3 regions of the Serratia sp. NPDC087055 genome follow, and region 3 is predicted to be linked to each of the others. Evidence: predicted binding sites of a transcription regulator. Region 3 holds the regulator's gene; each other region holds the start of a gene.

Region 1 (9,985 bases), 540 kb from region 3:
GGTGGAAGCACCCGGTGATGCGCCCAATAGAGCGGCAATGCTGCCGTCCTCAGAACTGACCACTTCGGTACCGAACTGCAGCAAGCCGCCTTTTTCATCATCTTTCTTGATGATCTGCACACGTTGGCCGGCAGTCCACAGTTTCCAGTCGGCCTGTTTGGCTTCAGGGAAGTACTCTTTCAGCGCTGCGAAACGGTCGTCGTCGTTCATCATCAACTGACCAACCAGGTATTTCACCAGGTCGAAGTTATCCAGCCCGACGTGGGTCATCGGCATCAGGTTGGACGTGCTCAGGGAATGCAGCAGATCGAACAGCGAGCCGTTTTTCAGGAACTTGCCGGAGAACGTGGCGAACGGGCCAAACAGCAAGACACGCTTGCCATCCAGCATGCGGGTATCCAGGTGTGGAACCGACATCGGTGGTGAACCTACGCTGGCCAGGCCATAAACCTTGGCCAGGTGTTGGTTAGCGATGTCCGGGTTAGTGGTCACCAGGAACTGACCGCCGACCGGGAAAGCACCATAGCCGTCTGCTTCAGGAATGCCGGTTTTTTGCAGAAGGGTCAGGGACGCACCGCCTGCGCCGATAAACACGAACTTGGCATTCACGGTGGTTTCTTTACCGTCACGGTTCAGATCGGCCACGGTCACGCGCCAGGTGTTGTCGGCGTTGCGCTTAATGTCGCGGACTTCATGGCTCAGGTTCAGCTTGAAGTTTGGATTTTTGGTCAGCGTATCCACCAGTTGATGGGTGATCACGCCAAAGTTCACGTCGGTGCCCAGCGGCATACGGGTCGCAGCAATTTTTTGCTTCGGATCGCGACCGTCCATCACCAGTGGGGCCCACTGTTTAATTTGGTTGGCGTCTTCTGAGTACTCCATACCACGGAACAGGGTGCTGTGTTGCAGCGCTGCATAGCGTTTGCGCAGGAAGTTGACGTTATCGTCACCCCAAACAAAGCTCATATGTGGCACGCTGTTAATAAAAGATTTTGGATCTTTCAGGACATTATTTTTCACCTGATAAGACCAGAATTGACGAGAGATTTCAAAAGACTCGTTTACCACCACGGCTTTGCTGATATCAATGGTGCCGTCTTTTTTCTCTGGGGTGTAGTTCATTTCAGCGAAGGCTGAATGGCCTGTCCCGGCGTTATTCCAACCGTTGGAGCTTTCTTCTGCCACACCGTTCATGCGTTCGTACATGTCGATGGACCAGTTTGGTTCCAGCTCATGCAGGTAAGTCCCCAGCGTGGCGCTCATGATGCCGCCACCGATCAGTACCACATCAACGGTCTTATTCTCTTCTGCTGCGGCCTGTTGCGTAACGCCAAACAGGTTCAGACAGAAAATCAGGACGAGTAATTTTCTCATTAAATTAAATCTCTTGTGTGTAAATTCTACTCATTGCAGGTGAAAGAATTTATCGGGAGCTACCCTGGAAATAAGTAAAACTAACCCGCCCGGCAAAGCCGAGTCGCAGTGATAATGTCTTTTTGTTAATCGTTTTTTTTAACGAAAAGTGGATTATTACAGGCTGTCTGGGGACAGGTTGTTCAACTCTGGTTACTGAGGGGATATTATTGTTTGCAATATTGTTAAAAACTACTTTTGTAATTAAAAAAAGCGGATTAAAGGCAGGAATAATTCATTTGGTATTTTTATTTAAATATAACCGCTATATTTGCAGGGTTTAATTGTCGCTGATTTAAACGATATTTCGTTATCATCGCATATCGATGGAATACCCGCGATATATTTGCAGTTATACCGGATTGGGGGGGGGCATGAATTAATCGGGGCGAATATATTCGCCCCCTGCGGCTGCCTGGGTGATGAATGTTAACGCGGTTGCCAAACGCCGCTGGCAGCCGTGTCCGCGATGTAGGCGCTAAAATCACGCGGTGCACGCCCCAGACTGCGCTGAATGCCGTCGGTCACTGAAGCGTTGCGCCCGTCCAGTACGGTGCTAAATAGATATTCCAACAGTGCGATCATTTCCGCCGGTAGTTGCGCTTCCCGCAGGTAGTCGACGTAATCGGCGACAGGCACCTGCTGGTAGTGGATCTCGCGTCCGCTGGCAAGGGCGATTTCGCCAACCGCTTGCGCAAAGGTCATCAAACGCGGGCCGCTCAGTTCATACAACGTATTGCTGTGGCCAGGCTGGGTGAGGGCCGCGACCGCAGCGTCGGCAATATCTTCTGCATCAATAAAAGGTTCGGGGATCTCACCCGGCGGTAAGTAAACCTGGCCATTTAGCAGATCGTCGAGGATAAAACTCTCGCTGAAATTTTGCATAAACCAACTGGCACGCAACACCGTCCAATCTGCACCGCTGTTTTTAACCACGTCCTCCGCTTGGCGAGCCTCGTCTTCACCCCGGCCACTGAGCAGCACAATTTTTTGCACGCCGCGATTTACTGCCTGTTGGCAAAAGTGCTCCAGGGTATCGATGGCGCCCGGCACGGCGAGATCGGGTTGGAAACTGAGGTACAGCTTTTTGACACCTTGTAAGGCCGTGTGCCAGGTGGTGCTATTTTGCCAGTCGAAAGGAATGGCTGCACGACGATGCGCTGCGCGTACGGGTATCTCCAGCTGTTGTAACCGTGCTGCTACGCGGCTGCCAGTTTTACCGGTCGCGCCTAAAACCAGAATGGGTGACCCGTTTTGGTTGGTGTTCATGGTGCTGCTCCAAATGTGAGTGTTACTCATGTTTTGTAAATATGATAAACCCTCGTATTATTGTCAAGGCAGTTTTTTGTTCAAAGGACGATGCATGATGAATGATAAGCAAAAAAAATCGCCCGCATTGCGGCGTAAACCCAGCCAAACGCGCAGCCGGGAAAAGGTAAAATTGATTCTGGATTGTGCGACTGCACTGATCGCCGCGCAGGGCAGCGATGCAATGCGCATGAGTGAAGTGGCGCAGAATGCCGGTATTTCTATCGGGGCGCTGTATCAGTATTTCCCGGATAAAACGGCGATCGTCCGCGTGTTGGCACAAGGTTATAACCAGGAAGCGCGTGAATGTATTGAACAGGGGCTCGTCCAAGTCCAGTCGTTACCCCAGCTAATTGAAGCGTTTAACTGCCTGATCGATGAATATTATGCGTTGTTTCTGGCTGAACCTGTCATGCGGGATATCTGGGCAGCGACACAGGCCAACAAGACTCTGCGCGAAGAGGAAGTGGCGGAAAGCCGGCTGAACGGGGCATTGCTGGCAGCGGCGATACGTCGACTGCGGCCGCAAGCGGATCCTGCATCGGTTGAGCATGCTGCCTTCTTGTTGATGCATTTGGGGGAAGCCACGATGCGGCTCGCGGTGAGTACCGGCCCGGATGAGGGCCGCGAGTTGGTGGCGAGTTATAAACAGATGGCGGCAAAGATGCTGGCAGATGCCTAAAGCTTGTCTTGCACCAATGCCTGATTCCACTCTTCAGCCAGCAGAGCGTAAATCAGCTCATCACCCCACTCACCGTTGAAGCGATCATTTTGTCGTAGGTGCGCTTCTTTACGCATTCCCAAACGTTCAACCACGCCGATCGAGCTGCGATTGGCGGCATCGAGACGGGCAAAAATACGGTGAAAACCCACTTGGTTAAACCCGCGCTCCAGGACTGCCCGTACTGCCTCAATGGCATAGCCCTTACCCGCATAGGCCGGGTTGAAGATATAGCCAATCTCTCCTTGTAACGCGGCGCGATTGGCCAGCTTTAACAGGACTTCACCGATCAGATCGCCGCTGTCTTTCACCGTGACGGCACAATAAAAAACGTCTCCGTCTTTGCTAAAGCGCGAAGCCACTGCATCGGCAAGCAGGTCGGCCAGTTGCACGTCGTTGGGTGTTGGCGCGTACAGGTACCGATAAACCTCTGGCAAGCGATGGTAAGTTGCATAGGCATCGAGATCGGCAGGCGTAAAGCGGCGCAGTTGCAGACGTTCTGTGGCGAAGGGCAAGGTGATCACATTCAAAAATAGCTCCTTATTGTTGGGCAGGCTGACACCGGTTTTTCAACAAGCGGGGTAACAGTTTTTGCAGGGTTTGACCAGCGGTCATGATACTCAGAGCAGTCACTTGCAGCTCAACGTTGCCGGGAGTGATCGGGCCTTCGAGAATGAGGCTTAGCCTGCCTGATATCACAGACAGAATCAAAACCGATTTTCACCGAGAGACGGCATGAAAGCAAACAAGGAGCCAGCCCAACGGAGTAACGCCGTAAAAAGTTCTTCTCATAAGCGAAAATGGCGCTTCAATATAGCAGCTGCAGGGGGGTTTTAAAGGGTAAAGGCCCCATTCACCGCCTGAAATACAAGGGATGAATGGGGGTCAGATTTAACCAGCCACGGGCTTACTTAATCGCCATGGCGTCACGCATGGTATAGAACAGATCGGTTTGATCGGTTAGCCCAACCACGTTGGCGGCATGTGGGCCGTAGGCGGCGACCCGCAATTGTGTGCCGGTGTGCCCCTGAGAATCTTCTTCCGAATTCCCGTAGCTGATGGTCATTGGCGCACCATCTTTGGTGGTCAGCATTTGCGTCAGGCCGGGGGCCTTGGCATCGGCAGCGATAATCTGGCTGGAGTGGGCATGGTCAGCGGTGACGATCACCAGGGTATTGCCATCGGCACGGGCGAATTCCAGCGCTTTTTGTACGGCCTCATCCAAATCGACAGTTTCACCAAATTGACCGCATGGGTTAGCGGCATGATCTTGCTTGTCGATCGACGCCCCTTCAACCTGCAAGAAGAAACCGTTTTGATTGGTTTTCAGCAGATCGATAGCTTTTTCTGTCATGGCTGCCAGCGTTGGGATATCCGCAGTGCGTGCCGGGTTGTTTTCGCAGGTTACCGCCGGTTTGTCGATATTGCCGTGATAGGTGGCTTTCGGCCCTTGCCAGCGAACGGGCATATTACCGCCGGCAAACAGCCCCAACAGCGGTTTTTGCTGATTAGCCACGCTCACGGCGTTCAGGGCATCGAGGTTCTCAACCCATTGATAACCAAGTGCCGTTGCTTGGTCTTTCAGTGATTTTCCTTTCCACTCGCCGCTTTTCGCGAGCTGATTAAAGGATTTGGCACCTCCGCCGAGCGTGACGTCGGCGCGGGCTTTGAGTAACTGCTCACTGATGGAACCACGGCCACCGTTTTCCAGCGCGTTGGTTGCGCATTTTTCGCTGGTCTCTTCCGGGCCGTAGCATTTACGCGAGGTAACGTGAGAAATTTGTGCTGCCGGCGTAGCGTCTTGCAGTTCGGCAGTAGAGACGTTGCCCGTGGCTTTACCCGCAGCTTTGGCAATCTCTAACAGCGTCGGCTGATCTTTACCGTTGACGTCGACGCCGAGAGCCCCGTTATAGGTTTTAACACCACTCGACCATGCGGTCGCTGAGGCGGCGGAGTCGGTGACATAGTCGGGTTTGTGGGTTTTTTTATCGAGTGAGTAATGGGTATATTGGCCGGTCAGCGGCAGGGCATCGATGCCTTTAAAATAGCCGCCTGCACCTTCGGCATAGTTACGTGCCGAGGTAATTTCAGAATCACCCATGCCATCGCCGATCAGCAAAATCACGTTTTTGGCCGTGGTGTTGGACAGTGACGCTTTCAGTGCCGCGGTTTGGTCGCCGCTCAGTCGGCGTGCGCCACCAGGCTCGACGATGTCGCCGCGTGCTGCACGCTCGGAAAGGCTTGCGGTATTGACGGTGGTGTCATCGGCGAAGGCGGTGGCACACAGTAAGGCGGATAACACGGCACCGGCGATCAGGGAAACGGAATGTTGCATGGGGGAAAGCTCCTTGTCGTAATATAACAACATAATTAGCATCAATTTGTTACGTAAGGAGGGTAGAGCAGGTGCGTGACACTTTTATGACGGGAGTGAGAATGGGATAGCCGGGCGGCTATCCCAGGCGATAAATTATGCGTTACGGGCGGGGATATTCAAACCGCGCTGCACTGCCGGGCGTGCCAGGCCACGCTCCAGCCATTGTCCCACGCGTGGGAAACTGTCGAATTCAACCAGCTCGCGGGCTTCATAGAAGCCGATCAGATTACGCACCCAACCCAGCAGTGAAATGTCGGCGATGCTGTAATCCTGGCCCATGATCCAATCACGGCCTTCCAGTCGGCTTTCCAGCACGCCGAGCAGGCGCTTGGATTCATTTGTATAGCGTTCTAATGGGCGCTTATCCTCATATTCGCGGCCGGCGAATTTGTGGAAGAAACCAAGTTGACCGAACATGGGGCCGACCGCCGCCATCTGGAAGAATACCCACTGAATAGTCTCATAACGCAGGGCAGGATCCTGCGGCAGAAACTTCCCGCTTTTCTCCGCCAGATATAACAGGATGGCGCCGGATTCAAACAGGGCCAGCGGTTTGCCATCAGGACCATCGGGATCGATGATCGACGGGATTTTGCCGTTCGGATTCAGCGACAGAAATTCCGGTGTCCATGTCTCGTTCTTGCCGATATCAATCAGGTGCGGTTCATAAGGTAGACCTATCTCTTCCAACATGATGGAAACCTTGACGCCGTTGGGCGTAGGCAGAGAGTAAAGTTGTAGCCTTTCAGGATGCTGGGCGGGCCAGCGTTTGACGATCGGGAATTGGGTTTGATCGATCATGAAGAGTCCTCGGGTTGACGTTGTGCTTTCTCAGTATTGCAGCAAAGCTAACGCGGCGCAGGGTTAGAGCGTGATATCAAAATGTGCTTTCAGCACTTTTTTACCGGCGGGGGTGAGTTGCAATTCGCGGCTATCGAGTTGGCGTCGGATCCAACTGCGTTCGATAAATGTATTGAGCAACGCGGCACCCAGTGCGCCACCAAGATGGGCTTTACGTTCGCTCCAGTCCAGACAGCCGCAGGCGAAACGCCGCCGGGAAAGTGCCGCAGAACAGTCAACGCCCAACTGAGTTAAAGCCGTCCGGCCCATATCACTCAACCGGTAATGTTCGTCGCCTTCCAGCCAGCATAGCTGGTGCAAACGATCGTGCAATTTTACCGCGATTTCACCGGCCATATGGTCATAACAGGTACGGGCGAACTGCAGGGACGTTGGGGTACTGCTTTTTACGATGGGTTTTTCGACACCGGCCAGCGCCATCAGCGTTTCCAGCGCGGCTGCGACCGCCGGCCCGGCCAGACGGAAATAGCGATAGCGCCCCTGCTTGATACACAGGATCAATCGCTGCTCCAGCAGGCGCGCCAGATGGCCGCTGGCGGTAGAGGCCGCCACTTCAACCGCCGCACTGAGCTCCGTTGCGGTGTAGGCACGCCCATCCATCAGCAGGCACAGCATACGTGCCCGGGTTCGGTCGGCAATGGCGGCAGTCAGCGCTGCCAAACGGTCTTCAATATGGATGTCATTCATATTTCGAGCTTAGGCGAAGTATTGCAGTCCGTCTAGCGCTAGGATGTGTCTTCACACCGGCCTGGCGTGAGGGAGAACCTCATGGCAGTTTGCCCTGAATTTACCTCTGACAGGAGCACATTATGATTGCCGTTATTTTTGAATTGCAGGCTGCCGACGGGCAACGTGAAACCTACCTTAATTTGGCTGCCGAACTGAAACCGCTGTTGGCGGAAATTGACGGGTTTATTTCCATTGAACGTTTTCAAAGCCTGGCCGATCCGCAGCGGTTGCTGTCGCTTTCCTTTTGGCGTGATGAGGCGGCAGTTCAACAGTGGCGCAACATCGAACAGCATCGGGCTGCGCAGGCGCGTGGGCGCCATGACGTGTTGGCGTACTATCGCCTGCGGGTAGCAGAAGTGGTGCGCGATTATGGCCTGGATCAGCGGGAACAGGCCCCTCAGGACAGTCGCGGCTATCACGTTGGTTAAAAGCCCGCCTGAGCGGGCTATCAGGGCGCGATTATTTGGCTTCGCTGCCGACGTTCATTGCGCCAGCGTAGTTTGCCCCCATGCCCCAACTGGCGCCATGTTCACTGGCAATCTTTAAAACTCCGCCGGCCGTGTTTTTGTGGCTCCAATCCTGCTGCCATTCCAGCATCAGCGCCACCCAGTTTACCGGTGTGGCTCCGGCCTGAATCAGTCGCTGCATCGCATTGTGTTGAGTATCTGCGGTGATATCCCCGGTGACGTCCGACAAAATGTAGACTTCGTAACCTTCTCCCAGTGCAGACAGCGCCGGCAACATGACGCAACTGGCCGTCCACAGGCCGCCAATAATGATCTTCTTGCGACCAGACTGCTTGATTTGTTCCACCACCCGAGGATCTTGCCAGACGTTAATTGCGGTGCGGTCATACACCTTCAAATCAGGGCGGGCTTGGGTTACCTGCTGAAAAAACGGGCCAGCAAAGCTTTTGGCATTAGCTGAGGCCAAAATGGTGGGCACATTAAATACCTTGGCTGCTTTGGCGATGCCCGTGGCGTTGTTCACCAGGTTGGTCTGATCAATAGAGGAGATGGTCATGCCGAACATGTCTTGCAGATCGACCATCAATAACAGACTGTTTTCGGCAGTAAGGGGTTGAACGTAGCCAGCTTGACGCGTTGCGGTGTTCGCTGTCGGTTGCGCCAACGAGGCGAGCGGTGTTGCTGCGCTGCTCAGGCCGAGCAGCAGGGCGATGAGGGTCTTTTTCATTTTGAACTCCTTGATGATCAACTTATTGATTTCACTTCACGTTATGAAGTGGCTGATCTGGAGTTTACTGATGTTGTTTAGGTTAATAATCTGTGGTTTATTTAATTTATAATTAACTTTTTGGAAATTATATGGACGTTTTACTGGCGATGCGGGCATTCCGCCGAGTGGTTGAACGCAACAGTTTTTACAAGGCAGCCGAGGACTTGTCGGTAACACCCGCGGCCCTCAGCAAGCAGATCAAGCAGTTGGAAACTCGGTTGGGCACGGTGTTGATCGCGCGCACCACGCGTACCATGAGCCTGACCGAGGCGGGACAGCTGTATTATCAGGAGGCGTGTCGGTTATTAGCAGAGTTTGATGCGCTGGAGCAGTCGGTTGCTGATACGACTCAACGGGTGGCCGGCACGTTACGTGTCAATGCGCCGCTGTCATTTGGCCTGATGGTGTTATCACCCTTGTTGCCGCAGTTTATGCAACGCTACCCTGAACTTCAGGTTGAACTGACGCTGGATGACCGAGTGTTGGATGTGGTGGCGGCGGGTTTTGATATTTCTCTGCGTATTCGCCGCCATTTACCGGATTCTTCTCTGAGTGCCCGCGCCCTTGCCGAGGTACAGCAACGGATTTGTGCTGCACCGGCTTATCTGGCGCAATACGGCACTCCGCAGTCGTTGGTGCAGTTGCAGCAGCATCATTGTCTGGCATATTCATTAGCTGAAAAGCCTGGGCATTGGCATTTTACGTTGGGTGAAGAAGATATGAGCGTGGTGGTCAAACCGCGGTTCACTGCAAATAACAGCCTGATGCTGCGTGACATGATTGGCGCAGGGTTAGGCATTGGTTCGTTGCCATCATTTGTCGCCGATCCCGAAATTGCTGCAGGTCGGTTGGTGAGATTATTCCCGGATAGTGTCAGCCACACCCATCAACTGTTCGCGGTGTACCCGACGCGTCGCCATGTTCAGCAAAAAGTTCGGCTGTTTGCCGATTTTATCCGTGACACCTGGTGCGCTTAGCGCGTTTCTTTGATCGTTGACAGCCTGGTCCTTTTGTCATATTCATAACTGATGAACAGAAGCCTTTTTTCATTCGCGCAGATTATTATCACCATTCTCAGAGTGGTGGGATAGCGCGTCTGTTTTAAGCGAAACCCCGCCAGTCAGGCGGGGCAAAAAGGTCCTCCGACTGGCAATATAATATCCCCAGGAGGCACTTATGAAGAACCATCCCCCCGCCGTTTTACACCTGATGTGCGGTAAAGCCGGCTCCGGCAAGTCAACATTGGCGAATAGCCTGGCACAGCAAGCCGATACATTGTTGCTGGTTGAAGACAGTTGGTTGGCGACGTTGTATGAACAACAGATGGCGACCCTGCAAGA
Region 2 (9,985 bases), on a different contig from region 3:
AGCCGAGCATCACGCCCCCGATCACACCATTCTTGGTAAATGGCAGCACGATACGCCAAATCACTTCCCAGGTGGTGCAGCCGATGCCGTAGGCCGACTCTTTCATCATCACTGGGGTTTGTTCGAACACGTCGCGCATTACCGCGGCGATGTAAGGAATAATCATAATCGCCAGGATCACCCCAGCAGCCAGAATACCGATACCGAATGCCGGGCCAGAGAACAGCTCACCGACAATAGGGATACCCGACAAAACGTCGCCGACCGGGGTCTGGAAATATTTGGCAAACAGCGGGGCAAACACGAATAGGCCCCACATGCCGTACACAATACTCGGGATTGCTGCCAGCAATTCAATGGCGATACCCAGCGGGCGTCTCAACCAGTTAGGTGCCAGCTCGGTCAGGAACAACGCAATACCAAAGCTGACAGGCACGGCGATAATCAGAGCAATCAGCGAGGTGACAACGGTGCCGTAGATGGGTACCAATGCGCCGAATTGCTCAGCAGGTGCGTCCCACTCTTTTGTCCACAGGAAGGAGAAGCCGAATTTCTGCATGCTCGGCCAGGAGGCAAAGATCAGTGAAACAATAATGCCGCCCAGCAACAATAGGGTAATCAGCGCTGCCAGTTTTACCAGCGCGCTGAAGATAACGTCACCATTTTTACTCGGTGCTTTAATGGTCGGCTTGTACTCAGCCATAGATCACTCTCTATTTTAACCCTGGCAGGCCCAACATGGGTTAGACCCTGAAAACTGAGTGGGGCGCGCTGAAACACGCGCCCCTGCGTTGTTAGTACAGCGCTTTACCTGAACTGTCTTTTACGTTGGATTTCCATGCTGCACGCACCTGCTCGATAACTTCGTTCGGCAGAGTGGCGTAATCCAGGTCATTAGCCTGTTTGGCACCCGTTTTGTATGCCCAGTCAAAGAACTTCAGGACTTCAGTGCCCTGAGCTGGATTTTTCTGCTCTTTGTGCACCAGAATGAAGGTGGTGGACGTGATTGGCCACACATTGTCGCCTTTCTGGTCAGTCAGATCCTGAGCGAAGGTTTTGCTCCAATCCACGCCTTTGGCGGCAGCGCTGAAGCTCTCTTCTGTTGGGCTAACGGCTTTGCCGTCGGCAGAAATCAGCTTGGTGTAAGCCAGGTTATTTTGCTTGGCGTAAGCGTATTCAACGTAACCGATAGAGCCTGGCAGACGTTGTACGAAGGCTGCGATGCCGTCGTTACCCTTGCCGCCCAGACCGGTTGGCCAGTTAACGGTAGAGCCTGCACCGATTTTCTCTTTCCACTGTGCGTTGGCTTTTGACAGGTAGCTGGTGAACACGAACGAAGTGCCTGAACCGTCAGCGCGGCGGACAACGGCAATGTTCTGATCCGGCAGCTTAACGCCTGGGTTCAGTTTGGTGATCGCCGGGTCGTTCCATTTCTTCACGTTACCCAGGTAGATATCGCCCAGGGTTTTGCCGTCCAGGATCAGTTCGCCGGATTTGATACCCGGGATATTCACCGCCAGTACGACGCCACCGATCACGGTAGGGAACTGGAACAGGCCATCAGCAGCCAGTTTTTCGTCAGTCAAAGGCGCATCAGAAGCACCAAAGTCAACGGTGTTGGCAACGATTTGCTTCACGCCGCCAGAAGAGCCGATGCCCTGATAGTTAACTTTGTTGCCGGTTTCTTTCTGATAAGAATCTGCCCACTTGGCATATACCGGAGCGGGGAATGTCGCACCTGCACCGGTCAGGCTAGCAGCAGCGAACGCGGACACGGCGGTCAGGGAGAAAGTCGCTGCCACAATACTGGCGACGGTGGTACGCATCAGTTTCATAATCCCTCCTAATGGGATATTTAAAAATCGACTTCGAGTCGTTTTCATCAGAGTAAGTATTGCTGCAGGAGGGAAAATAGGACAGTTTGGTGACAGTAAAATGTACGAAATATGACAGTTATATTACAACGCAAAAAGAAACACAGTAATCAAATAAAAATCATGCAGTTAAAGACAAAAACACGCAATAATTAATCAATAAAAAAACACATTACATCTCATCTATCCGCTTGAATATGACAACTTTTATCCCGGCTGTCGCATCATTGTCATATTTGATTAGGCCATGAAAAAAGCCGGCGCAGTGGCCGGCTTCCAGAGTCTAACAAAGAGGGATTACTCTACTGTGACAGACTTCGCCAGGTTACGCGGCTGGTCAACGTCGGTGCCTTTGATCAGCGCAACGTGGTAAGAGAGCAACTGCAACGGCACGGTGTAGAAGATAGGAGCCACGATCTCTTCGACATGCGGCAACGGGATGATGGTCATGCCTTCGCTGCTGACGAAACCGGCGTCCTGATCGGCAAACACATACAGCTGGCCGCCGCGCGCGCGCACTTCTTCAATGTTGGACTTCAGCTTTTCCAGCAGTTCGTTGTTTGGCGCAACCACGATCACCGGCATATCGGCGTCGATCAACGCCAGCGGACCGTGTTTCAATTCACCGGCAGCATAGGCTTCCGCGTGAATATAGGAGATCTCTTTCAGCTTCAGCGCCCCTTCCATCGCGATCGGGTACTGATCGCCACGGCCCAGGAACAATGCGTGATGCTTGTCGGAGAAACCTTCCGCCAGCGCCTCGATGCTCTTATCCATTGACAGCATCTGTTCGATACGTGCCGGCAACGCCTGCAGGCCATGCACAATGTCATGCTCAACGCTTTCTGCCATGCCTTTCAGACGGCCCAAACGCGCCACCAACATCAGCAATACCGCAAGCTGGGTGGTGAAGGCTTTGGTCGAAGCAACGCCGATCTCTGTACCGGCTTTGGTCATCAGCGCCAAATCGGACTCACGCACCAGTGAAGAACCGGCCACGTTGCACACCGCCAGCGACCCCAGATACCCCAGTTCTTTCGACAGGCGTAGCGCCGCCAGCGTATCGGCGGTTTCACCGGACTGCGACAGCGTAATGATCAGGCTACCTGGACGCACGGCAGACTTGCGGTAACGGAATTCGGATGCAATTTCGACGTCGCAAGGGACGCCAGCCAGGGATTCGAACCAATAACGCGCAACCATCCCGGAGTGATAAGACGTCCCACAGGCGATAATTTGCACGTGCTGAACCTTCGACAGCAGTTCGTCGGCACGCGGGCCCAGCTCGCTCAGGTTGATTTGGCCATGGCTGAAACGCCCTTCAAGGGTATTCTTCAACGCCAGCGGCTGTTCATAGATCTCTTTTTGCATGTAATGGCGGTAAGCGCCTTTATCACCCGCATCGTACTGCACCTGGGATTCAATCTCAGGACGCTCAACGGCGTTGCCCTGCTTATCGAAAATGCTCACGCTGCGGCGGGTCATTTCTACCACGTCACCTTCCTCAAGGAAGATAAAGCGGCGGGTAACCGGCAACAGTGCCAACTGATCGGATGCCAGGAAGTTTTCACCCACGCCACGACCGATAACCAACGGGCTTCCGGAACGTGCGGCCACCAGCACGCTTGGGTCACGGCTGTCCATCACCACGGTACCATAAGCGCCGCGCAGCTGAGGGATCACACGCTGAACGACTTCCAGCAAAGTGCCACCCTGGCGCTGCTCCCAATGCACCAGGTGAGCAATAACCTCGGTGTCGGTCTCGGAGCTAAAGTGATAACCGCGTTCGATCAGCAGTTCACGCAGCGGTTCGTGGTTTTCGATAATGCCGTTATGCACTACCGTAATGTAATCAGAAACATGCGGGTGCGCGTTAGCTTCGGTAGGTTCACCGTGCGTTGCCCAGCGGGTGTGAGCAATACCGGTGCCCCCATGCAATTCATGTTGTTCTGCGGCTTCGGCCAGTTTATTCACTTTGCCTACACGGCGTAAGCGGTTGACGTTCCCTTCAGCATCCACCACAGCCAAACCCGCTGAGTCGTAGCCACGGTATTCAAGGCGGCGTAACCCTTCCAACAGAATCTCTGCAATATCACGTTGCGCTACTGCGCCTACAATTCCACACATCAGTTGTATTCCTAATTAAACGCCTTTCGGGGCGCTTTCGATGTCTTGACCTGATTTTGCCGGTTTTTACCGTGCTTCCCCGAGCCTGTAGATGGTGGGGATTATCCTCTTCATCTTTCGCGCTGCTGCGTTATTGGCTACGAGTGCTCATCCCAGTCACTTAGCGAACTAAGCTCCAGGGAATTCACACTCTTGCCACCTAGCAGCAACGCAAAATCTATTGAGGACTTTTATGTTTTGTATTGGGCTCGTAAGCAGAGCCCAACGCAAAACACACTCGTTATTTCTTCTTCACCGGGCGCTGCCAGCCCTGAATATGCACCTGCTTGACGCGGCTCAGCACCAGTTCGTCATCAGCGATATCACGGGTTACTGTAGTACCGGCAGCAATCGTTGCGCCTTTACCCACAGAGACCGGTGCCACCAGTTGGGTGTCAGAACCGACAAACACACCGTCGCCAATAAGGGTTTTATGCTTGTTGGCGCCATCGTAGTTACAGGTGATGGTTCCAGCACCGATATTTACATCATCGCCAATCTCGGCGTCGCCAAGGTAACTCAAATGACCTGCTTTTGAGCCTTTGCCCAAGCGCGCCTTTTTCATTTCTACGAAGTTACCGACATGAGCACCGACAGCCAGCTCAGCCCCAGGACGCAGGCGAGCAAAAGGACCCACGGTACATTCAGCGGCCAACACCGCGTCTTCCAACACGCTGTACGGACTTATCTCGCAATCATCGCCGATCACGCAGTTTTTCAACACGCAGCCGGCACCGATTTTCACGCGATCCCCGAGCTTAACCGACCCTTCAATAATAACGTTGGCATCAATAGAGATATCACGACCGTGCACAAGTTCCCCGCGGAGGTCAAAACGCGCCGGATCCAGCAGCATTACGCCCGCCAACAACAACTTTTCAGACTGTTCTGCCTGATAAATACGTTCAAGCCGCGACAACTGCAGGCGGTTATTCACGCCTTCTACTTCGCTCAGGCGCGATGGGTGCACCGCTTCAATTTTCTTACCGTCAGCATGAGCCAGCGCAATAATATCGGTGATGTAAAACTCACCCTGCGCGTTGTCGTTGTTCAGCATCCCCAGCCAGCGTTTTAGATCGCCGCCATTAGCCACCAGGATACCGGTGTTGATTTCATTAATTTGACGCTGGGTTTCGCTGGCGTCCTTATGCTCGACAATCCCCACCACTGCATCATTCTCACGCACGATACGGCCGTAGCCGCTTGGGTCAGCCAGTTTCACCGTCAGCAAGCCAATGCCACCTTGTGGCTTCGCGGCCATCAAGCGTTGCAAGGTATCGACAGAAATCAGCGGGACGTCGCCGTACAACATCAGCACGTCTTCGTCATCGGCAAAATGTGGTGCAGCCTGTTGCATGGCATGACCCGTACCCAATTGCTCGGCCTGTAACACCCAGTTCAGTGCGCCGTCAGTCAACGTACTTTTCAGCAGATCGCCGCCGTGGCCATATACCAGATGGACATTTTTCGCGCCCAATTTCATTGCGGCATCAATGACGTGCTGCACCATGGGCTTACCCGCTAATGGATGTAACACCTTGGGAAGATCGGAATACATGCGTGTTCCCTTGCCCGCGGCGAGGATCACCACACTCATTGTGCTGTTAGACATAAGCAACCTGATAACTCCATTTTAATAGACGAAAGTAGAACCTTTTAGTGACGATATTACTACATATTTCTCTTCACGAACCCGGCCCAGACCATGGGGCACTAAGCACGCCGCCGCTAAGACGCTCACAGCCCAGAGATTGGCAGAACTGTCGGCGATCGGAGACATTTTTAGCCTCTATAACCGGTTATAACACCACTGTGCCAACCTGGCTGAAATGCTTATTTTAAAGCAAAAAAAAAGCGACCAAATAGGCCGCTTTCTTAATTTTGACTGCGTTATAAACGAGCCAAAATATTACATCGTTCTTCTGGTGAGCTCGATAACGCGCAATTTTGCGATCGCTTTCGCCAGTTCTGCAGATGCCTGAGCATAGTCGACATCGCCATGAGAGCTGTTGATATGTTCTTCAGCTTTACGCTTAGCTTCCAACGCTCTCGCTTCGTCGAGGTCCGTTCCACGGATAGCAGTGTCAGCCAGCACGGTGACCACGCTCGGTTGTACCTCAAGGATACCGCCGGACAGGTAGATGAACTCTTCTTCACCGTGTTGTTTAACAATACGCACCATGCCAGGCTTGATGGCAGTCAGCAGCGGCGCATGGCCAGGGAAAATCCCCAGTTCGCCTTCGCTACCTGTCACCTGGATCTTTTGTACCAGGCCGGAAAACATATGTTTTTCCGCGCTGACTACATCCAGATGGTAAGTCATAGCCATATCACCCTCCTCTCAAGGCGTTACAGTTTCTTGGCTTTTTCCACCGCTTCTTCAATGGCGCCAACCATGTAGAACGCTTGTTCAGGCAGGTGGTCATAGTCGCCGTCCATAATGCCTTTGAAACCACGGATGGTGTCTTTCAGCGATACGAACTTGCCCGGAGAACCGGTGAAGACTTCTGCCACGAAGAACGGCTGAGACAGGAAGCGTTGGATTTTACGCGCACGGGATACGACCAGTTTGTCATCTTCTGACAGCTCGTCCATACCCAGGATTGCGATGATATCTTTCAGTTCCTGGTAGCGTTGCAGAATGGACTGCACGCCACGCGCTACATCGTAGTGCTCCTGGCCAACTACCAGCGGATCCAACTGACGGCTGGTGGAATCCAGCGGGTCAACGGCCGGGTAGATACCCAGAGAAGCGATATTACGGCTCAGTACCACGGTTGCATCCAAGTGAGCAAAGGTGGTGGCTGGTGACGGGTCAGTCAAGTCATCCGCAGGAACATAAACGGCCTGTACGGAGGTGATAGAACCGGTCTTGGTAGAGGTGATACGTTCTTGCAGAACGCCCATCTCTTCCGCCAGCGTTGGCTGATAACCTACCGCAGATGGCATACGGCCCAGAAGTGCGGACACTTCGGTACCGGCCAGGGTATAACGGTAAATGTTGTCAACGAACAGCAGAACGTCGCGGCCTTCATCACGGAATTTCTCCGCCATGGTCAGACCGGTCAGAGCAACGCGCAGACGGTTACCCGGTGGCTCGTTCATTTGGCCGTAAACCAGGGATACTTTGTCCAGTACGTTGGAGTCGTTCATTTCGTGGTAGAAGTCGTTACCCTCACGAGTACGCTCACCCACGCCTGCAAACACGGAATAACCGGAGTGCTCGATCGCGATGTTACGGATCAGCTCCATCATGTTTACAGTTTTACCCACACCCGCACCACCGAACAGACCGACTTTACCGCCCTTAGCGAACGGACAAATCAGGTCCATAACCTTGATACCGGTTTCCAGCAGGTCCTGGGAGTTGGACAGATCTTCGTAGCTTGGCGCCGGACGGTGAATCGCCCAACGTTCTTCTTCGCCGATGTCGCCTTTCATGTCGATTGGTTCACCCAATACGTTCATGATACGGCCCAGGGTAGCTTTACCTACCGGTACTTCAATTGGGTGTTCCAGATCGTTCACTTTCAGACCGCGGCGCAGACCATCTGAGGTCCCCATCGCGATACAGCGAACTACGCCACCGCCCAACTGCTGCTGAACTTCCAGCACCAACTTCTCGGTACCGTTTTCTACCTCAAGAGCATTGTACACTTTTGGTACGGCATCCTGAGGGAACTCGACGTCCACTACGGCGCCGATTACCTGGATAATCTTTCCAGTAGCCATCTTGAATCCTCTACGTAATTCGTTTACCCGGCCTAGTTCAAACTGCTGGTGCGTTGACTGTCTTATCTCACCCCAGTGGCTTACTTTAGTAAGCGCCTAGGGACGTGCCAGTTGTCGCCTTCCCGCAATCTGAACGATTTAGGGTAATAACCTGGTTAAACCGCGGAGGCTCCCGAAACGATCTCGGTGAGTTCCTGAGTGATGCTGGCCTGACGAGCCTTGTTGTATACCAACTGCAGCTCTTTGATCAGGCTACCGCCGTTATCGGTTGCGGCTTTCATCGCTACCATTCGTGCGGCCTGCTCGCTGGCCAGGTTTTCCACGACGCCCTGATAAACCTGCGATTCCACATAGCGGCGCAGCAAGGTATCAAGCAGCACTTTTGGATCGGGTTCATACAGGTAATCCCAAGATTTTTTCTTCAGCTCACCGTCATCGGAAGGCGGCAACGGCAGCAGCTGAACGATCTGCGGTTCCTGGGACATCGTATTGATAAATTTGTTGCTGACAATGTACAGCTTGTCCAAACGACCTTCGTCGTAGGCTTGCAGCATCACTTTCACCGGTCCGATCAGGTCTGACAGGGAAGGTTTATCCCCCATGCCGGTGACCTGGGCAACAACGTTACCGCCAACGGAACCAAAGAAAGAGGCCGCTTTAGAGCCAATCAGCGCCAAATCAACTTCAACGCCTTTTTCGGACCAGCCTTTCATCTCTGCCAACAGACGCTTGAACAGGTTGATGTTCAAGCCGCCACAGAGACCACGGTCAGTCGACACCACCAGATACCCGACGCGCTTAACGTCACGCTCATCCAGGTACGGGTGCTTATATTCCAGATTACCCAGAGCAAGGTGACCAATCACTTTGCGCATGGTCTCTGCATAAGGACGGCTGGCCGCCATGCGTTCCTGCGATTTACGCATTTTGGAGGCGGCGACCATTTCCATCGCTTTAGTGATCTTTTGCGTGTTTTGCACGCTCGCGATCTTACTACGTATCTCTTTTGCGCCGGCCATCTCTGCTTCTCCTCATTGCCAGACGGCCTGCTGTCTTTCAACTGCAGGCCGCTGAGCGTTACCAGGACTGGGTTTTCTTGAAGGTCTCGAGGATGCCTTTCAGCTTGCCCTCGATCTCATCATTGAAATTGCCAGTTTGGTTGATGTGGTTCAGCAACTCGGCATGCTCGCGGTCTGCGTAAGCAACCAGCGCGGCTTCGAAGCTCACGACTTTCGCGACTTCAACGTCGTTTAGGTAGCCACGTTCTGCGGCAAACAGGACCAGAGACTGTTGTGCGACGGACATCGGCGCATACTGTTTCTGTTTCAGCAGCTCGGTCACTTTCTGACCGTGGCTCAGCTGTTTGCGGGTCGCATCATCCAGATCGGAAGCGAACTGAGAGAACGCAGCCAGTTCACGATACTGTGCCAATGCGGTACGAATACCACCGGACAGTTTTTTCATGATCTTGGTTTGCGCTGCACCGCCCACACGGGATACAGAGATACCCGGGTTAACTGCCGGACGAATACCGGAGTTAAACAGGTTGGATTCCAGGAAGATCTGACCATCGGTAATCGAGATTACGTTGGTCGGAACGAACGCGGAAACGTCACCCGCCTGGGTTTCAATGATTGGCAGAGCAGTCAGTGAACCGGTTTGGCCTTTGACTTCACCTTTAGTGAAGGCTTCAACATACTCGGCGTTAACACGCGCAGCACGCTCCAGCAAACGGGAGTGGAGGTAGAATACGTCGCCTGGGTAAGCTTCACGACCTGGTGGACGACGAAGCAGCAGGGAAATCTGACGGTAAGCAACGGCCTGTTTGGACAGGTCATCATAAACGATCAGCGCGTCTTCACCGCGGTCACGGAAGTATTCGCCCATCGCACAACCGGCATACGGTGCCAGGTATTGCAATGCAGCAGATTCAGACGCGGTAGCAACCACAACGATGGTGTTTGCCAGTGCACCGTGCTCTTCCAGTTTGCGCACCACGTTAGCGATGGTAGACGCTTTCTGGCCGATAGCCACGTAGACACATTTGATGCCTGAATCGCGCTGGTTGATGATCGCATCGATTGCCAGAGCAGTTTTACCTGTCTGACGGTCACCGATCACCAGCTCACGCTGGCCACGGCCGATTGGGATCATGGCGTCAACAGATTTGTAGCCAGTTTGAACTGGTTGATCTACAGACTGACGCTCGATAA
Region 3 (9,985 bases):
CACCAACGCAGGGTGAAGCTCAGCACCACCAGGACGATACACGGCGGGTAAATCGCGGTCAGCACCGGGATAGAGATCTGAATCAGATGGCTCAGGCCCAGGTTTGAAACCAGCATCGAGAACAGCCCCAGGATAAACACCAGCGTCTTATAGGAGAACGGCAGGTACTGGGCGAAGAACTCGGCACAGGCGCAGGTCAGGCCCACTGCCGTTACCATACAGGCGATGAAAATCAAGGCCGCCAGGAAGAAACTGCCCAACCCACCGAAGGTGTTTTGCACGTAAGCATGCAGAATCACCGCACCGTTGGTGGCATCTGGAACCAGCACGCCGCTACCGGAACCCAGTTTGAACAGGCTCAGGTAAACCAGCGTCAGGCCGACACCGGCGATCAAACCGGCCAGAATGGTATAACGCGTCAGCAGACCGGCATCTTTAACACCACGGGAACGCGCGGCATTAACGATAACGATACCGAATACCAGCGCACCCAGCGTATCCATGGTCAGATAGCCGTTAACGAAACCGGTAGAGAACGGAACGTTCTGATAAACCTCAGTCGCCGGAATTGGCGTACCCGCAGGCCAGGCCAGCGCGGCAATGCCGAGTGCACCCAGCGCAACAATTTTCAGCGGTGCCAACACGTGCCCCACGGTATCGAGCAGACGGCCCGGATACAGGGAAATGCCGATCACCAGTGCGAAATACACCAGGCTATAAATAAACAACGGCATGGCGCCATCACCGGTCAGGGGTGCAATACCCACTTCGAAGGAAACGGTCGCGGTGCGCGGCGTAGCAAACAGTGGGCCGACGGCCAGATAGCAGACCGTTGCCAGCAGCAAACCCGCGCGACGGCCAATTGGCGTGCTCAGGGCGTCAATGCCGCCACCCACACGAGCCAAGGCAATCACGGTCATTACCGGTAGGCCGACAGCGGTAATCAGGAAGCCGATAGCTGCTGTCCAGACGTGTTCACCGGACTGTAAACCGACCATCGGCGGGAAAATGATATTCCCAGCACCGACGAATAAGGCAAAGGTCATAAAACCCAATGCAATAATATCTTTTGACGTTAAACGATGACTCATACGATGTCGTGTTGCCTGTTCAAATGAAAAAAAGTGCCCGATATCGTGGTGGCGTTATGCCCCACCCGGTTGCCGGCTTGCCATTTCATCGCGAGACCAATAAGAGCAGAAAACGCATTTTTTCCGGCGTTTTGTCCTTATTCGAAAGTGACCACTCATGATGATGGGCAGAGTTTTAAGAGTTATAAATGGAGGTTTAGTCCGACAACGAGGCCTAAGTTAAACGTTTATAGCGTTGAAAGGCAAGGCGCATGACAAAAAGCAGAGCTATCGACCAGATAATCTTTAAGCACCAGTCGATCATAGTGGTTATCAATAAATATACAATACATGATTTGTATCATTTTTGAGCAACCATCTCACAAAACGTGAAACCTATAGCCAATGTCCGCGCGAAAACGCCAATAAACACTCAGTTTCCGCGCGGTATGAACGGGTTTCAGCCTTTATCAAAGCCGCCAAAAGAGGCTCATGACGTTTTTGCAGCTTATTCCACTGCGGCTGTCTGCCAACCTTTAACATGCGTGCAAGCCGCTGCAAAACGCGGCGCTTCGCCGCCGCCCGCGCAACGCCAAATCATGATGCGTGTTTCTGGAGCACTTATTTCAAGCCCAATGCCAATCGGGTTTTATGCAGGGTATCGGGGGGCAGCGGCAGATAACCGTCGTGATTAACCAGGTCTTGCCCGGTATCAGACAGTACGCGATCGAGGAAGGCTGCGGTCAGCGGCTCCAACGGCTGGTTGGGCGCTTTATTGATGTAGATATACAGGTAGCGCGACAGCGGGTAACTGCCATTGCGTACATTGGCATCATTGGGAGTGATATAGTTTTCACCAGACTCAGCCAACGGCAGTAGCCGCACACCACTGGCACGAAAACCGATGCTGGCGTAACCAATGCTATTGAGTGAACCGGCAACGGCCTGCACCACCGAGGCAGAACCGGGCAATTCATTGACGCGCGGCATAAAGTCGCCGCCGCACAGCGCACGCAGCTTGAAATAGCCGTAAGTACCGGAGGCAGAATTACGCCCAAAACGTTGCAAGGCTCGCTGCTGCCAATCACCGGTCAGCCCCAGTTCCCCCCAGCGCGTCAACGGTTGGCTTTCACCACAGCGCAGAGTGGCGGAAAAAATTCGGTCAAGCTGCTGCAGGTTAAGCCCACGCAGAGGGTTGTCCTGATGGACCAACACGACCAGCGCATCGACAGCGACCGGTACCGCCAACGGCGCATAACCGTAGCGGTGTTCGAACGCCGAAACCTCTGCCGCCTTCATCGGTCGGCTCATCGGCCCAAGCTGCGCCGCCCCTGCCGCCAATGCGGTGGGGGCAGTAGAGGACCCCGCGGCCTGGATCTGCAAATTAACGTTGGGATAATGCTGACTGAAATCTTGCGCCCACAGCGCCATGAGATTTGCCAGCGTATCGGAACCGACGCTCGACAAATTACCGGACAGCATGCCGTCCGGCTGCGCCAGCGCGCCACGACTCGCCAACAGCACCAGGCAAAGCAGTAGCCCTCGGGTCATTCGGATCATTGAGCCTCTCGCGCGTTAATTTTTCACCGCATTCTCTGATAAAGCTGCGGGAACAATCAACCGGTTAGGCAAGGTAAAAATGAATCGGGTACCCATGCCCTGTTCGCTGAGGATCTCCAGTCGAGCGTCATGATGACTTAATGCATGCTTAACGATCGCCAACCCCAACCCACTGCCGCCAGTCTGGCGTGAACGGGCCTTATCAACGCGGTAAAAACGTTCGGTCAGACGTGGAATATGCTCTGCAGCGATGCCCGGCCCGTTATCACTGACCTGGAACTGCGCGCCGCTTGGCGTTTGTTGCCAGCTCACCTCAATATTGGTGCCCTTTGGCGTGTGATTCACAGCGTTATACACCAGGTTGGATACCGCACTGCGCAACTGGTCGTCGTTGCCAAAAACCTTAAGCTGTTCGTTCACCCGGAAAGTAATCTCATGGTTCCCGCCGCTCAATGACTGCGCTTCGCGTTGCAGCACTCGCAGCATCAACGGAATATCGACCCGCTCGTTCATTTCTACATTTGGCGCGGCTTCAATACGCGACAGTGTCAGCAGCTGCTTGACCAGACCATCCATGCGGCGAGTCTGTTCCTGCATGGTGCCCAACGCTTTGCCCCGCAGCGAACCATCCAGCTCTTCGTCGCTCATCATTTCCAGGTAGCCCTGCAATACCGTCAGCGGAGTGCGCAACTCATGACTGACGTTGGCAAAGAAGTTGCGCCGGGCGCCTTCAAGCTGACGCATTTGGGTCACGTCACGCGCAACCATCAACAGCTGCCCTTCTGAATACGGCATCACGCGAAACTCAACGTAATGCTCATTGTTCAACTGCAGCGTTAACGGTCGAGAGAACTCCTGCTGTTGCAGATAGTGGCTGAATTCCGGATAACGCAGCAGGTTCAGGATGTGTTGGCCGTTATCTTCAGGCCAACGGAAACCCAGCAGATGCTGCGCCAACCCGTTACACCAGAAGATGTTACCTTCAACGGTCGTCATCACCACCGCATCGGGCAGTGACTCTGCGCCGCTGCGGAAACGTTTGATCAATAACGCCAGCTCACGACGTCGGCGACGGTTTCGCTGTTGCATCTGGTATAAGCCGTAAAACAGCGGTTCCCAGCTCCAGCGCCCGGGTGGCGGTGTCATGCTGCGGTCAACCCACAGCCAGTGAGAAAGTTTAAGTTGGTTGTAGAAGTTCCACACCAGCGCAGCCAGCACGGAGGCAAGCAGCAACCAGGGCAGATAACCGAAAATCAGCCCCAGTAATAAGGCAGGTAGGCAGAAAAGGGCCAGCTCCAGGGCCAGCCTCTTCCAGGATAGACGTTCTAACACGGCATATTCTCCAGCGCGGCGCGATCAGTAGCGCGTTGAGAATCGGTAGCCTGTGCCCCGAACGGTTTGAACCATTTTGTCATGACCAGTGGTCTCTAACGCCTTACGGAGTCGGCGGATATGCACGTCAACGGTGCGGTCTTCCACATAAACGTTAGTGCCCCAGACGTGATTAAGCAACTGTTCGCGGCTATAAACTCGCTCAGGGTGGGTCATAAAGAAGTGCAACAGCTTGAACTCGGTCGGCCCCATATCCAGCGCTTGCTCGTTGGCCATCACGCGGTGTGAGGAAGGGTCCAGGCTCAGCCCTTGCATTTCAATCACTTCTTCCACTGCCATGGGTGAAATACGGCGCATTACCGCCTTGATACGTGCCACCAGTTCCTTCGGCGAGAAAGGTTTGGTGATGTAATCATCCGCACCGACTTCCAGACCACGAACCCGGTCTTCTTCTTCACCACGCGCTGTCAGCATCATCACCGGAATATCGCGGGTTAGCGCTTCACGCTTCATATGCTTGATAAACTGAATGCCGGACCCCCCGGGTAACATCCAGTCGAGCAACACTAAATCAGGGAACGGCTCAGACAGGCGTGTCACGGCACTGTCATAATCCTCGGCTTCCAACGGTTGGTAACCATTCTGTTCCAACACAAAGCACACCATCTCACGGATCGGCGCTTCGTCTTCCACCACCAATATGCGTCTTGCCATCGTCAATCCTGCCAATGTGTTAGCTATCTGCGGGCGCCATTATGCGTCAGTTTTATGACACTTTTATGAAAAGAACACCCTGTTATAGGCAGTAAGCATAGCGATTATTTCCAACGTCAAAGAAAAATCATTCAGTTGTCATAATGATTCCGTCACGACAGCCGCCGCGGTGCCCTTTATAATCACCGCCATTAGCTTATCGCCCCGGGAGTGTCATGCGCCTGATCCACACCTCTGACTGGCATCTTGGCCAGTACTTTTTCACCAAAAGCCGTGCCGCCGAGCACCAGGCTTTTCTGCGCTGGCTGATAGACCAAATCGAGCAACATCAGGTGGATGCACTGATCGTCGCCGGGGACCTGTTCGATACCGGTTCGCCACCCAGCTATGCCCGCGAACTGTACAACCGCTTCGTGGTAGAGCTGCAACATACCGGCTGCCAATTAGTGGTGCTGGGAGGTAACCACGATTCCGTGGCAACCTTAAATGAGTCGCGTGAATTGCTTTCTTGCCTGAATACGACGGTGATCGCCAACGCGCAGGCTGAAACCGAACAGCAAATCGTGGTCCTGAACCAACGCGACGGCCAACCGGGCGCCGTGCTGTGCGCCATCCCGTTCTTACGCCCGCGAGATCTGCTTACCAGCCGAGCCGGTGAGTCAGGCGTGCAAAAACAGCAGGCGCTGCAAGAGGCCATCGCAGAACATTACCAGACGCTTTATCACGCCGCCTGTGCACGCCGCGACGCGCTCGGCCTGGCACTGCCTATCGTTGCCACGGGCCACCTGACAACGGTTGGCGTCACCACGTCCGATTCCGTGCGCGATATCTATATCGGCACGCTGGATGCCTTCCCGGCGCAAGCTTTCCCACCGGCCGACTACATCGCCTTGGGGCATATTCACCGTGCGCAGAACGTCGCAAAATCCGAGCACATTCGCTACAGCGGTTCGCCGATCCCACTCAGTTTCGACGAATTGGGCAAAGCAAAAAGCGTGTTCATGGTGGATTTCTCCGCAGGTACTTTGCAACAGGTCAGTACGCTGGACATTCCCAGCTTCCAACCTATGCAGCTTATTAAGGGTGATTTAGCGCAGATCGAGCACCAATTACGGCAGTTCGCCGATTATCAAGGTGAGTTGCCGGTGTGGTTGGATATCGAGGTCGCTACGCAGGATTATCTCAGCGACATTCAGCGCCGTATCCAACTGCTGGCCGATCAACTGCCCGTAGAGGTGGTGTTGCTGCGCCGCAGTAAAGAACAGCGCCGCCAGGCGATTGAACAACAGGACAAAGAAACGCTTAACGAACTGAGCGTCAATGACGTCTTCGAACGTCGTCTGGCGCAAGAACCTGATATGGCCGATGATCGCCGGCAACGCATGAGTCAAATGTTCCAGCAGGTCGTCGAAGCCGTTAGGCACCAAGATCAGGAGCCGAGCCAATGAAAATTCTCAGCCTGAGATTAAAAAATCTCAACTCCCTGCAAGGTGAATGGAAAATCGACTTCACTGCGGAGCCTTTTGCCAGCAATGGGTTGTTTGCCATCACCGGGCCAACCGGGGCAGGTAAAACCACCCTGCTGGACGCCATCTGTCTGGCGCTGTACCACCAGACGCCGCGCCTGAATGTCACACCGAGCCAAAACGAGCTGATGACACGCCATACCGCCGAGTCGCTGGCAGAGGTCGAGTTTGAGGTCAAAGGTGTCGGTTATCGCGCATTCTGGAGCCAGCGCCGCGCCAAAAATGCGCCAGACGGTAACCTGCAGGCTCCTAAAGTCGAATTGGCACTGCGTGAAGATGGCAAGATCCTGGCGGACAAAGTGCGCGACAAACTGGATCTTACCGCCGCAATTACCGGGCTGGATTTCGGGCGCTTCACCAAATCGATGATGCTGTCCCAAGGCCAGTTCGCCGCCTTCCTTAACGCTGATGCCAATGATCGCGCCGAACTGCTGGAAGAGCTAACCGGCACCGAGATCTACGGCCAGCTTTCGGAGCGGGTTTTCGAACAGCACAAACAGGCCAAGGTCGAACTGGACGCGCTGCATCAACGCGCCAGCGGTATTGAACTGCTAAATGATGAACAACGACAGCTGCTGGAAAACCAGTTAGTTGAATTGGCGACACAAGAAAATACCCTCAGCGACCAAACCCGTCAGCAGCAGCAGGCGTTGAACTGGTTGCAATTTTGGCAGCAAACGCAGCAAAAACAACAGGCATATCAGCGCCAACTGGACACGGTGGAGCTAGAGCAAACCGCAGCAGAACCGCAACTACAGCAACTGGCACGCAGCGAACCGGCAGAAAAACTGCGGCCGTTGCTTAACGAACGTAACCGCTGCCGTCACGATCACCAGACGCTACAACAGCAGATTGCCCAGTTGACGCAGCAGCAGGCGCAGCAGCTCGACCAGATGGCACCGTTGCAACAGGCTGTGGAACAAGCCCGTGTGCAACTACAGGCACATGTTGAACACCAGCAGGAACAACAGCGGTTGATCGACGATCACGTCGTCCCGCTCGATAACCGGATTGCCCAGTTACAGAAAACGCAGACCGAACTGCAACAGATGTGCGATAGCGCCGCACAGCAGTATGCCCAGCAAAAAACGGCGCTGGAACAACTCGAGGTTCAGCGAACCCAGTTGACCGCACAGGCCGGTCAGCATCAGGAAAAGCTTAACGCCCTCACCGCCGCGCTGACGGCGCAGCAGCAACAGCAACATGCGCTGGAAGCCCAGTCGCCCCTGGCAGCACTGCGTCAACGTCAGGCTGAGCTGGCCGAGTTACGCCCGGTGCGCCAGCAGTTATTCACCCTCTCCTCGCTGTTTAGTCAGGTCAGAGAACGTCTGGAGCAACAACGTAAAGAGTTTGCCGCCCGTCAGACGCAGCTCAGCGAACATGAAAAACAGCTCGAAGAGACGCGACAGCAATATAAACAACAAAAAGCACACCAGTCGGACGTGGAAAAAACCCTCGAACTGGAACAGCGCATTGTCAGCCTGGAAGCCGAACGCGCCCGCCTGCAAACCGGCGAACCCTGTCCACTCTGTGGCTCTTGTAATCACCCGGCCATTGAGCAGTATCAGACGGTAAAACCTTCCGAGACCGCATTGCGCCTGGCAGAGATGCGCATCAAAACTGAGGCCTTGTACACCCTGGGTACTGAACTGCGTACCCGTTGCGAAAGCCTGAAAGAACAACAACAGCGCCAACAGCAACTCATCGCACAAGATGAGCAGCACGTTGTTGAGCACCAGCAAAACTGGCAACGCTTGACCGCGCCGCTGGCATTTGACTTTACCCTTCAGGACAGCGATCGCCTGTGCCAGTGGCTAACCACCTGCGACAACGAAGAGCGTCAGGGTCAGGCCGCTCTGTTGCAACACGAACAAGCGTCGCACGCAGTGCAGCAGGCCAAAGACCAGTTAGCCGCACTGCAAACACAGCAGCAACAGGCACAGCAAGACAAGGCGCGGCTGGACGAGCGTTTCATTCTGCTGGAGAAAAGCCTCGCAGAAGCCCTGTTACAACAGCAGCGCCTGCAGCAACAGTGGCAGGACGGTGAACAAGCTCTGGGCGAGCAACGTGCACAGCGGCTTGCCCTGTTTGGTGAACGGCAAATCGCGCAGGAGCGCGAACAGTTGCGCGCCAAACAAGGGCTTTGCGAACAGGCCAGTCAACAAGCCGCCGAGCACTGGCAGAAAGCGCAGGAGCAACGCGATCGTCTGAGCGGCCAACTTGCTGGATTACAGCAACAGCTGTTGCAACAAAACGAACGGCTTCAACAGGCGGAACAAGACTGGCTGCAGGCGCTAGCCACCAGTGAATTCAGTGATGAGGCCGCGTTCAATGCCGCTCTGCTTGATGATGCCCAACGCCAACAGTTGCAACACCGCAAAGAGCAATTACAACAGCGACACGTTGAAGCCCGTGCACTGCTGGCACAGGCTGTTGAAAGCCTGCAACAGCACCAACAACAGCGTCCGCAAGGGTTGGATGAGACCCAGGCCGATCCCCAAATCCTGAGCCAGAGCCTGGAAACGCTGGCACAACGGTTAAAAACCTTGCAGCTGCAACAGGGTGAAGTGCGTAATCAGTTAGACAGTGACGCAGCGCGCCGAATCAATCAACAGTCACTGTTTGAACACATCAGCCAGAGCCAGCAGCAGTACGACGATTGGAGCTATCTCAATCAGTTAATCGGCTCCAAAGAGGGCGACAAATTCCGTAAGTTTGCTCAGGGGTTAACCCTTGATCACCTGGTGTATTTGGCCAATAACCAGCTTGGCCGACTGCACGGACGCTATTTGCTGCAACGTAAAGCCAGCGACGCACTGGAACTGCTGGTGGTGGATACCTGGCAGGCAGACGCGCTGCGCGATACCCGCACCCTGTCCGGCGGTGAAAGTTTCCTGGTGAGTCTGGCGCTGGCACTGGCGCTATCCGATCTCGTCAGCCACAAAACCAGTATCGATTCGCTCTTCCTCGACGAAGGCTTTGGCACGCTGGATGCAGAAACCCTCGATACCGCGTTGGACGCCTTGGACAGCCTGAATGCCTCGGGGAAAACCATTGGCGTGATCAGTCACGTTGAGGCAATGAAAGACCGTATTCCGGTGCAAATTAAGGTGAAAAAGGTCAACGGCCTCGGCGTCAGTAGACTGGAGCCACAGTTCCGGCTGGAATAGCCTGACTGGGCTGAGAAATGTGACCGCGGTGGCACTCCCTGGCGAAAAGCGTTGAGCCGCCGCGGACAAGGGTTATGATACTACCGATAACAGGATTGCTACTGTAGATATACAGGCAAAACCTGACGCACGGGATCGCTCCCGGGCGTCAGGTTTTTTCGTTTTCAGCGCGCTGAAACATCCGGGAAGAACCATGAAGATCGCTAAAATACTCAATAATAACGTGGTGATTACGCTGGACGACCGTCAGGAAGAGACGGTGGTGATGGGCAAAGGTATTGGCTTTAAAAAGAAGGCGGGGGATCTGCTGGACGAAGAGCTGATCGAGAAGATCTTTACGCTGAACGGCAGCGAAATGGCCGAGCGTTTTAAAACGCTGTTGTCTGAAATCCCACTGGCTTGCGTCACCACCGCCGACAAAATCATCACCCTCGCCCGCCAGCGCCTGCCAGGTAAGCTGCACAACATCGTCTACATCACGCTGACCGATCACATCCACTTTGCGTTGCAGCGCCATGCGCAGGGGCTGGACATTAAAAACGTGCTGCTGTGGGAAATCAAAAAACTCTACCCGGCCGAGTTTGCCGTCGGGCTTGAGGCGTTGGCGCTGATC

Evidence for each region. Region 3 encodes PhoB, which activates phosphate uptake and scavenging genes when phosphate is short. Its sites were predicted from a motif close to CTGTCATAAAACTGNCNNAT; they were not measured.
Region 1: phoA (alkaline phosphatase) is a predicted target of PhoB. The motif match lies at 5,851-5,870, and genes of this name have one in related genera.
Region 2: pstS (phosphate ABC transporter substrate-binding protein PstS) is a predicted target of PhoB. The motif match lies at 1,912-1,931, and genes of this name have one in related genera.

Annotation. Positions count from the first base shown of each region.
Region 1 is NZ_JBJDOG010000001.1:2,176,940-2,186,924, reverse strand. It holds gene mqo (malate dehydrogenase (quinone)) at 1-1,374, opposite strand, end outside; gene ACI2J2_RS10340 (NAD(P)H-binding protein) at 1,843-2,682, opposite strand; gene ACI2J2_RS10335 (TetR/AcrR family transcriptional regulator) at 2,780-3,403, shown strand; gene ACI2J2_RS10330 (GNAT family N-acetyltransferase) at 3,400-3,966, opposite strand; gene phoA (alkaline phosphatase) at 4,350-5,777, opposite strand; gene ACI2J2_RS10320 (glutathione S-transferase N-terminal domain-containing protein) at 5,913-6,620, opposite strand; gene ACI2J2_RS10315 (helix-turn-helix transcriptional regulator) at 6,684-7,367, opposite strand; gene ACI2J2_RS10310 (antibiotic biosynthesis monooxygenase) at 7,490-7,837, shown strand; gene ACI2J2_RS10305 (isochorismatase family protein) at 7,869-8,603, opposite strand; gene ACI2J2_RS10300 (LysR family transcriptional regulator) at 8,735-9,622, shown strand; gene ACI2J2_RS10295 (ATP-binding protein) at 9,822-9,985, shown strand, end outside.
Region 2 is NZ_JBJDOG010000004.1:277,639-287,623, forward strand. It holds gene pstC (phosphate ABC transporter permease PstC) at 1-703, opposite strand, end outside; gene pstS (phosphate ABC transporter substrate-binding protein PstS) at 795-1,835, opposite strand; gene glmS (glutamine--fructose-6-phosphate transaminase (isomerizing)) at 2,172-4,001, opposite strand; gene glmU (bifunctional UDP-N-acetylglucosamine diphosphorylase/glucosamine-1-phosphate N-acetyltransferase GlmU) at 4,282-5,652, opposite strand; gene ACI2J2_RS19450 (F0F1 ATP synthase subunit epsilon) at 5,950-6,369, opposite strand; gene atpD (F0F1 ATP synthase subunit beta) at 6,390-7,772, opposite strand; gene atpG (F0F1 ATP synthase subunit gamma) at 7,928-8,791, opposite strand; gene atpA (F0F1 ATP synthase subunit alpha) at 8,850-9,985, opposite strand, start outside.
Region 3 is NZ_JBJDOG010000001.1:2,716,952-2,726,936, forward strand. It holds gene brnQ (branched-chain amino acid transport system II carrier protein) at 1-1,091, opposite strand, end outside; gene ACI2J2_RS12900 (PstS family phosphate ABC transporter substrate-binding protein) at 1,692-2,630, opposite strand; gene phoR (phosphate regulon sensor histidine kinase PhoR) at 2,646-3,962, opposite strand; gene phoB (phosphate response regulator transcription factor PhoB) at 3,987-4,676, opposite strand; gene sbcD (exonuclease subunit SbcD) at 4,892-6,124, shown strand; gene sbcC (exonuclease subunit SbcC) at 6,121-9,372, shown strand; gene licT (BglG family transcription antiterminator LicT) at 9,566-9,985, shown strand, end outside.